Regions from separate parts of the Aurantimonas sp. C2-5-R2 genome, predicted to be linked through region 3. Evidence: predicted binding sites of a transcription regulator. Region 3 holds the regulator's gene; each other region holds the start of a gene.
The links. The regulator LexA, encoded in region 3, represses DNA repair genes until DNA is damaged. The targets are predictions, from matches to a motif close to TGTTCNNNNTGTGTTCNG.
Positions count from the first base shown of each region.

Region 1 (2,200 bases), on a different contig from region 3:
GCGGGCGAGGAGGTTGTCCATCAGCGCTTTTTCGCCGCCGAACAGATGGGCGCAGCCGGAAATGTCGAGGAAAAGGCCATGCGGCGGGTCGAGGGCGACGAGGGGCGTGTAGCGGTCGCACCAGTCGGCAAGGGCTGTCAGCAACCGCGCGTCGGCCGGCGGATCGGCGAGGATGATCGCTAGGCCGGGAAACCGCGCCCGCGCTTCGGCCAGTCCGACCCCCGGGGATACCCCGCCGGCCTCCGCCCGCTCGCAGACAGCAGCGATCCGGTTGGCGTTGGCGACCGTCTCGTACAGCGCCAGCGGCGCCATCGGCGTGTCGCCGGCCGCCCCTTCCGAGGTGACTTCGGCGAGGCCGCGTGTCTCGTAGCGCGCGCGGTTCGGCGGCCGCAGGACGGTATCGAGCCGGCCCCGATCGATCCCGGTTTTGCCCGGAACCGAGGGTAAATGCGCGCTATCCTCACGACGCGCGCTGGAGCGCCACGAGCGACCCAGCGTCTCGCGCCGGATCCGGTCGGTCGACAGGCGCGGCAGCGAGAGGGCGAGGAAGCGCGGTTGCACGCTCTGGGCGAAGCGGGTCGAAACGTCGCTCATGGGGGTTCCACTCCAGACTGAAATGCCGCGGCCGGCCATCGCGGGATTTTTCGACCGTGACGGCGAACACCGGATGGCCGATGAGCTTTTGATGATTGGCGAGGTCGGGAACGAAAGCCGCCGGCGATGGCCGCACGCGCAGCCTGAGCGGCGCCGCCGTCGCCTCGGCGCGGGCGCTCTGGCGCAAGAGCAGGAACGGCAGGCCGGCCTCACGCGCGCGAAAATGCAGTCGCCGCGTGCCGTCGAGGCCGAGCCGCGCCGGATTGCCGCGCACTTCCAGGATTGCCATCGTCAGCGCCGACGAGGCGGCGGCCTCCTCGCCGGCCCAGGCCGCGTCTTCCAGCCGGCGGGTTCGCACTATGCAAAGTGCGCTCGGATCGAGGCCGAAGCCGGCAAGGCCGGGCCAATAGGGCAGGCCGGCTTCCGAAAAGGCCAGGCTGTCGCCGATCCACAAAAGCGGCTTGTCCGGCCGGGCGCCGAAGCGGATGGCCAGGGCAAGCGCAAAGCCGGCCAGCGTTCCGCCGTCGCGGGTTTCGTCGAGATGGATTTCGGTCAGGCCGGCGGCCGGAAAGCCGCCGCCGAGCGCCGCGTCGGCCGTCGCGCAGCCGAGGGAATGCAGTTTGAGCGCGCTGCGGCGTGCCGGCTTGGTGGCCTTCGCCGTCGCCGTTTCGTCCGCTGGCTCCAGGCGGGCGACCGGCTGGCCCTCGATTCGGGCGATCTGTTCGCGTAACCGGGCAAGGGCCGAATTCCTAGAACCGGCCGCCGTCGCGTCATTCGCCGCGGACCGCGTCCGCGCCGAGGGGATGTCCGCCAGCCGGGCCGGCCAAGCATCGCTGACAGCCATAGGATCTCCTTCGGCCGCAAGGGTTTGCGGCCGTCTAGCCTCTGGATAAGAGGTTTTGTTCGTGATATGTTCCTATAGATTCCAGAGGGTGATGGGAGAGTCAAGCGGAGTCGTCTGCGTGATTATTTTCCTTGTCGCCGACTACGAAAACGCCGCGGCATGATGCCGTGGCGCTTCAGGAAGCCGGTGGAGGGGATGGGCTCAATCGTGGGACCTGTCGTCGCGAGCTTTAAGATTCGTCAGGCCGTCTTGGCCACGCCGGGGCGCTCGTCGACGAAGAAGAACCGCCGCAAGCGCACGCCGAGCATCGACCCGAGATAGGCGGCGGCAAGCCAGAGCCAACCGTGCAGGCTGCCCGAGGCGATGCCGCCGAAATAGGCCCCGATGTTGCAGCCGAAGGCGATCCGGGCGCCGTAGCCCAGTAGCAGCCCGCCGATCACCGCGGCCAGGACCGAACGGCGCGGAATGGCGAAGTTCGGCGCCAAGCGCCCGGCGAGCGCGGAGGCTAGCAGGGCGCCGAGAATGATGCCGAAATTCATCACCGAAGTGACGTCGGAGAAGACGCTGGAAGACAGCGCGGTGGCATTGCCGGGCTGCTGCCAATAGGCCCAGGCCGTCGGATCGATACCGAAGAGCTGCGCGCCCTTCGCTCCCCAAAGGGCGAATGCCGAGGTGATGCCCCAGGGCCGGCCGGCCAGCGCCAAGGTGACGAAATTGAGAAGGGCGAGCAGAACCGCGCCGGCTATCAGGGGCCAGGGGCCA
Region 1 is NZ_JAZHLJ010000023.1:9,969-12,168, reverse strand. It holds gene VQ044_RS12045 (DNA polymerase Y family protein) at 1-312, opposite strand, end outside; gene VQ044_RS12040 (ImuA family protein) at 461-1,438, opposite strand; gene VQ044_RS25660 (YeeE/YedE thiosulfate transporter family protein) at 1,678-2,200, opposite strand, start outside.
Region 1: VQ044_RS12040 (ImuA family protein) is a predicted target of LexA. The motif match lies at 1,495-1,512, and genes of this name have one in related genera.

Region 2 (2,200 bases), on a different contig from region 3:
AGTCCGCGAGCTTGCCCGGCAGCCGCAGCTTGCGCGTCGCGCTCTTGCGGCTGACCTCCTTTTCCTGGCGGCGGCGTAGCCGCTCGTCGGCGCGCTCGACCACCCAGTCGATCAGCCGCGCCGCGTCCTGCGGCGAGGAGGCAAGCCAGATGTCGAAGGAATCGCGCATCGATTGCTCGACGATCCGCTGCGCCTCGGCGGTGGCCAGCCGGTCCTTGGTCTGGCCAACGAATTCCGGTTCCCTGATGAAGATCGACAGCATGGCCGAGGCCGTCAACATCAGGTCGTCGCCGGTGATGATCGAGGCTCGCTTGTTACCGGAAACCTCGGCGAAGGCCTTGAGGCCGCGCAGCAGCACCGAGCGTAGGCCGGCCTCGTGGGTGCCCCCCTCGGGTGTGGGAATGGTATTGCAATAGGAGCGGATGAAGCCGTCTTCCGGCGTCCAGCTGACAGCCCATTCGACGGCCCCGTGGCCCGAGACTTTCTCGGTGCGGCCGGCGAAGATCTGCGCGGTGACGCGGTGCTCCTTGCCGAGCGTGACGTCGAGATAATCCTTCAGCCCGCCGGGGAAGTGGAATGTCTCGCGAGCCGGGATGTCGCCGTCGGGCACGAGCAGGCTCTGATCGCAGGACCAGCGAATCTCGACGCCGCCGAAGAGGTAGGCTTTCGAGCGAGCCATGGCGAACAGCCGCTCGGGGCGGAACCTGGCACCGTCGCCGAAAATCTGCGGATCCGGCTTGAACCGCACCCGTGTGCCGCGGCGATTGTGAACCTCGCCGACTTCGTCGAGCGTCGAGGTCGCCAGTCCCCGCGCATAGGTCTGGCGGTAGAGCTTGCGATTGCGCGCGACCTCGACTTCCAAGACCTCCGACAGGGCATTGACCACGGACACGCCGACGCCATGCAGGCCGCCCGAGGTCTCATAGACCTTCGAATCGAATTTTCCGCCAGCGTGCAGCGTCGTCATGATGACTTCGAGCGCCGACTTGTTCTTGTATTTGGGATGGGGGTCGACCGGAATCCCGCGACCGTTGTCGGCGACGGACAAGGTGCCGTCCGCTTCCAGCGCGACCTCGATAAAATTGGCGTGTCCGGCGGTCGCCTCGTCCATCGAATTGTCGATGACCTCGGCGAAGAGATGATGCAGCGCCTTCTCGTCGGTGCCGCCGATATACATGCCGGGGCGGCGGCGAACCGGCTCCAGCCCTTCCAGCACCTCGATATCGGCCGCCGTGTATTCAGCGGGCTGCGTCAAATTTTGCACCGGCAAAGGCTGGTCGGCCGGCTTCGGCGATTTCGGCCGACGCGCCGCATTGCCCGAAAACAGGTCGTCGCTCATCGCGGACCCGTCTGCGAAACATGCGGGACAAACTCGTGTTGCAATGGAAATTCGTGCCCATCAACCATGGGCCCTGCCTATACTTTCACGAAATGTTCTTCAAGAGTCCGGTGTCGTTTCCCGGCGCATAACGCTTCCGCGACAGGTTTATCCACGGGTTCCGTCGGGCGGGTGTGCCAAAACCGGCGGCGCGGCCTGCGTGACGGGCTCAGGCCCGCGTGATCACGATACGTCCTCGGCTGCTCCGTCGCCTTGCAAGCCATCGCAATCCGGCCCGTCGATGAGCGAAGTGGGCTTCGCCAGCGCCTCCAGTGCAGGGCGGTCCGTGATGATGACCCGCTGACCGTCGGCCACGGCGCCATCTGTCTGCAGCGATTTCATCGCTCGTGAGAGACTCTCGGGCGTCATCCCGAGGAACGAGGCGAGCACCCGCTTTTCCATGGGTAGGACAAAGCTTGCTCTGTCGCCGGCGGCCCCGGCTTGACACAGAAGGTAAGCGGCCAACCTCTCGCGTGCGCTGCGCAGCTTGAGATCCTTGGCGTGCCGGACCATGCCGCGGTAACCGGCCGAAAGCTCGGCGATGGTGGCCAACGCAAATTCGCCATCGGTGCGGAAGATGGTTCGCACATCGCTGCTGGGCACCAGGATGAGGCGGGTTTTCTCCAGTGTGCGCGCCGACATCAGGTAAGGCGCGTCTCGCATGCAGGCGGCGAGGATGAAGGTCGAACGCGGCCGCACCACCGCCAGCGTGGTTTCACGCTCCTGCCAGCCCGCGAAGAGCTCGATCGAGCCCTCCACGACGATGTGGAGAAAATCGGCAGACTCGCCCTCGTCGATCAGCTGGATCTGGGGCGGAAAGGT
Region 2 is NZ_JAZHLJ010000009.1:91,102-93,301, reverse strand. It holds gene parE (DNA topoisomerase IV subunit B) at 1-1,339, opposite strand, end outside; gene VQ044_RS06700 (helix-turn-helix domain-containing protein) at 1,562-2,200, opposite strand, start outside.
Region 2: parE (DNA topoisomerase IV subunit B) is a predicted target of LexA. The motif match lies at 1,422-1,439, and genes of this name have one in related genera.

Region 3 (2,200 bases):
AGCGGATGCGCCTCGACGGAGGCGGCTATCGCCGCGATCACCTGCGGGCGCTGGCCCAAAGGGTCGAGGTCGCTGAAGGCGAAGTGCGCATCATGGGATCGAAGGGAGATTTGCTCAGAACGCTCGCCGCCGCATCCGGCGTAAAATCGGCCACGCACGGCGTGCCCGGTTCTGTTCTGAAGTGGCGGAGAGGAAGGGATTCGAACCCTCGATACGGTCTCCCGTATACTCCCTTAGCAGGGGAGCGCCTTCGACCACTCGGCCACCTCTCCGAGGACGCAGATACCTGCGCGACGGGCCCGGTGCAAGGGAGGCAAGAAGAAAACCCGGTGAACATGATCGAAAGGCACCCCGCGGCCATTCAAACCGGACACCGCGAAACCTCGCCCCGACCCGGGAACGATCCACACGCGCTTCCTTCGCGGCGCCGTCACGGCTCTGCGCGGCGCGGCCTGGTTCGCGGCTCAAGCAGCAGCTGGCACAGGTCGAAAAGTTGGCTCCGCGGGATCGGTTGCCAACTGTCGGTCCGGCCTTCAGTATTTGCGGATGAGCCCGACCAGCCGGCCCTGAACCTTGACCCGCTCGGAGCCGAAGATCCGCGTTTCATAAGCCGGATTGGCAGCCTCCAGCGCAATCGTATTGCCGCGCCGGCGAAACCGCTTCAGCGTCGCTTCCTCCTCGTCGACCAGCGCGACAACGATCTCCCCGGGCGTCGCCGTGTCGGCGCGGCGAATCACCACCGTGTCGCCGTCGAGGATTCCGGCTTCGATCATCGAATCGCCCTTGACTTCCAGCGCATAATGCTCGCCGCCGCCAAGCATATCCGGCGGCACGGCGAGGGAATGGGTGGTGTGCTGGATCGCCGAAATGGGAACGCCCGCCGCGATCCGGCCCATGACCGGAATCGAGACTGTGGCCGGTTCAGGCGGTCTCGTCGTCGCGCGTCGGGAAATCGGCTCAGACGTCTTGCGTGCCGCGTCGCGGCTTCCTTCGATCACGCTCGGCGTAAACCCGGCGTGGCCGACGGGGGCAGGGCGGTCCTTCTGCATCGCTTCGGGCAGCTTGAGGATCTCCAGCGCTCGCGCGCGATTGGGCAGGCGCCGAATGAAGCCCCGCTCCTCAAGCGCGGTAATCAGGCGATGAATGCCGGATTTTGAGCGAAGCTCCAGCGCGTCCTTCATCTCGTCGAAGGAGGGAGGCACCCCGCTATCCCTCAGCCGTTCGTGAATGAACGACAAAAGGTCGTGCTGCTTGCGTGTCAGCATCGAGGCGACTCCCTAAAACAAAACCTGAACAAACCTATCTGTTCTAGTTGTGTTCCGCAAGACCCTTCCATTCGTCGAGCACAACGTAGCGGCAAGCCTCGCCCGCACTGGCCGGAGCCGCCGAAGGAGCCCGCACGAGCAGCGCGTCGGCCTGCGCGTAGGTGGACAGGAGGGAGGAATCCTGGCGGGGCAGCGGAATGACCCGGATGACGCCGTCTTCTCGAACCTCCAGCCGCGACCGGACGAAGTCGGTCCGCAGGCCATTTTCAGGCATCGGCGCACCGAGCAGCCCATGCCGGTAGAGCTGGCGATCGGGAAGGCCTGCCAACCGGCGCACCAATGGAACCAGGAACAACCTCGCCGCGACCATGGAGGAGGCCGGATTGCCCGGCAGTCCGACGATCGTCAGATCGCCGAGCCGCCCCGCCATCAATGGCTTGCCGGGGCGCATCGCGACCTTCCAGAAGTCGAGTCCGACGCCGCGGTTGGCGAACACCTTGCCGACCAGATCGTGATCGCCAACCGACGCCCCGCCGATCGTGACGAAGACATCCGCCCGGTCCCGGATGGAATCGCTCAGGCGCGCGTCGATCGTGGCGACGTCGTCGCCAGCGATCCCGCAGTCGATCGCATCGCCGCCGGCCGCTACCACCATCGCCGCGACGCCGAACGGGTTGGAGGCGACCAACTGCGAGGGACCGAGCGGCTCGCCGGGCAGCACGAGTTCGTCGCCGGTTGCGAGGATGGCCACCTTCGGCCGCGCCAGCACCGTCAGCGCGGGGTAGCCGCAGCTTGCCGCAAGCGCGATGGCGCCGGGCGTGAGCAGGGCGCCGCGGGTCAACAACGTCTCGCCCGCAGCGAAATCGATACCGGCTGCCCGGATGAATTGGCCGGGTTCAAGCGAAACCGTCGGCCGCACGGTGCCGTCGACCTCA
Region 3 is NZ_JAZHLJ010000055.1:12,595-14,794, forward strand. It holds tRNA gene VQ044_RS18375 (tRNA-Ser) at 183-272, opposite strand; gene lexA (transcriptional repressor LexA) at 534-1,265, opposite strand; gene VQ044_RS18385 (molybdopterin molybdotransferase MoeA) at 1,309-2,200, opposite strand, start outside.

Region 4 (2,200 bases), on a different contig from region 3:
CAAGTCTCGCCGCGTTCCGGGGGGAAGAACCGGCGAGTGCGCCGGACCGCGAGGGGCTGGCGGCCAGACGATCGAGCGGGGAAAAGTCTCCCCGGGGTGGGATCAGAGCAGCGCCAGTTGGACGCCGGCCCCCTTCGGCGGCGTGAACCGGTCGCATCTGAGTTCGGTGCGCGTTTCGTTGAGACCCAACCGCCGGGCCGTCATTTCGAAGCGTCGCCGAATCTGGAATGCATAGGGTCCGGTGCCGCGCATCCGCTTGTTCCACTCGGCGTCGTAGTCCTTGCCGTCACGCATCGAACGCAGCAGCGCCAAGACGTGCCGGTAGCGATTGGGGTAATGGCGCAGCAGCCATTCCTTGAATAGCGGCGAGACTTCGAGCGGCAGGCGCAAGAGCACGTAGCCGACCTCACGCGCGCCGGCCGTGCTGGCCGATTCGAGCACCCGCTCGATCTCCGAATCGGTCAGGCCGGGAATGATCGGCGCCATCATCACCATCGTCGGAATGCCAGCCTCGCTGAGCGCCTTGACCGCCTCGAGCCGCTTGGCCGGCGTCGCCGCGCGCGGCTCCATCGCCCTGGCAAGGGTCCGGTCGAGAGTGGTCACCGACAGGGCGACCTTCGCCAATCCCTTCGCCGCCATGCGTTGGAGAATGTCGATGTCGCGCAGGACGAGGGCGGACTTGGTGACGATCCCGACGGGATGGTTGGCGGCTTCCAGCACTTCGAGAATTTCGCGCATGATCCGCCAGGTCTTCTCGACCGGCTGATAGGGGTCGGTATTGGTGCCGATGGCGATGGATTTCACCTCGTAGCCTGGCTTGGAAAGCTCTCTTTCCAGAAGCTCGGCGGCATTCGGCTTGGCAAACAGCCTGGATTCGAAGTCCAGCCCGGCGGAGAGCCCCATATAGGCGTGGGTCGGCCGCGCGAAACAATTGACGCAGCCGTGCTCGCAACCCCGATACGGATTCACCGAACGGTCGAACGAGATGTCGGGCGAACTGTTGCGGGTGATGATCGTCTTGGGTTTTTCGACCTGGACGTCGGTCTTGAACGCCGGAAGTTCGTCGAGACTGTTCCACCCGTCGTCGACGGCGCTGCGCGCGAAGGGCTCGTAACGGCCGCTCGGATTGATCCCCGCGCCACGCCCGCGCCGCCGCTCGAAGCCGATCCGCAGACCCGATTCGGCGACGATGTGATTGGCGATATCTATGCCGTCAGGGGCGGCGAAAGCCGCGCGATCGGCGCTCTTGATGTCCTGCATGGTCGGAACCTTCCGGCTCGCTCGTTCGATGTATGAATAGAGTCCTAATTCGGAAATGAGAACAATACAAGAACAAAAAAGTTCCACCGCTGGTTTTTGGGGGCAGGCTCGGCTAAGCGGGGATATGCTCAGCGTGTTGATGGACTGCGGACCGGACGACAGACAGCTTGCGGCGAGTCTCGCCACGCTTATCCCGGGCGCGGTCGAGGGCGTCGTTCGCGAGGTCGTGCTGGTCGATCGGGGAATGGGGCCTGCGGCGCGCAAGGTCGCCGATCACGCCGGCTGCCGGGTGGTCGCGGAGGAGGAGTTCCGCGTGGCGATCGAGACGGCCAAGGGGGATTGGCTGCTGCTGATGGAGCCCGGCGCCCGGCTGATGCCAGGATGGATCGGCGCCGTAACGGACCACGGCGAGGATGTGGCGCGCGGAACGGCGAAGATCGCGACGGCGCGTTTTCGCCGAGCGCGGATGGACCGGCCGAGCTTCCTGCAGCGGTTCCGGCAGATTCGCACCGCGCTCGCCGAGGGCTTCCTTGTGCAAAAGCCACAGGCGATCGGCCTCTCCAGGCTCGCCTTCAATCTGGAGGAGGTCGCCAAGGGCGTGGCGGTCGAGCGTCTGGCGGTGGAGATCAGGCCAGCGCTCAAGACAAAATAGCTCTCAGGCGTTGCCGCCGCCGCCACGGCGCAGATGTTCGTCGAGTCGGGGCATGATCTCGACGAAGTTGCATGGCTTGTGCCGGTAGTCGAGCTGCGCCTTGAGAATATGGTCCCATCCGTCGCGACAGGCGCCCGGCGAGCCGGGCAGGGCGAAGACGAAGGTGGCGGCGACGACTCCGCCAGTGGCGCGGGATTGGATCGTCGAGACGCCGATCTTGTCGTAGGAAATCCGGTGGAAGACGGCGGAAAAGCCATCCATGCGCTTTTCGAACAGCGGCTCCAGAGC
Region 4 is NZ_JAZHLJ010000001.1:92,388-94,587, reverse strand. It holds gene VQ044_RS00465 (PA0069 family radical SAM protein) at 103-1,260, opposite strand; gene VQ044_RS00460 (glycosyl transferase family 2) at 1,400-1,912, shown strand; gene moaB (molybdenum cofactor biosynthesis protein B) at 1,916-2,200, opposite strand, start outside.
Region 4: VQ044_RS00460 (glycosyl transferase family 2) is a predicted target of LexA. The motif match lies at 1,318-1,335, and genes of this name have one in related genera.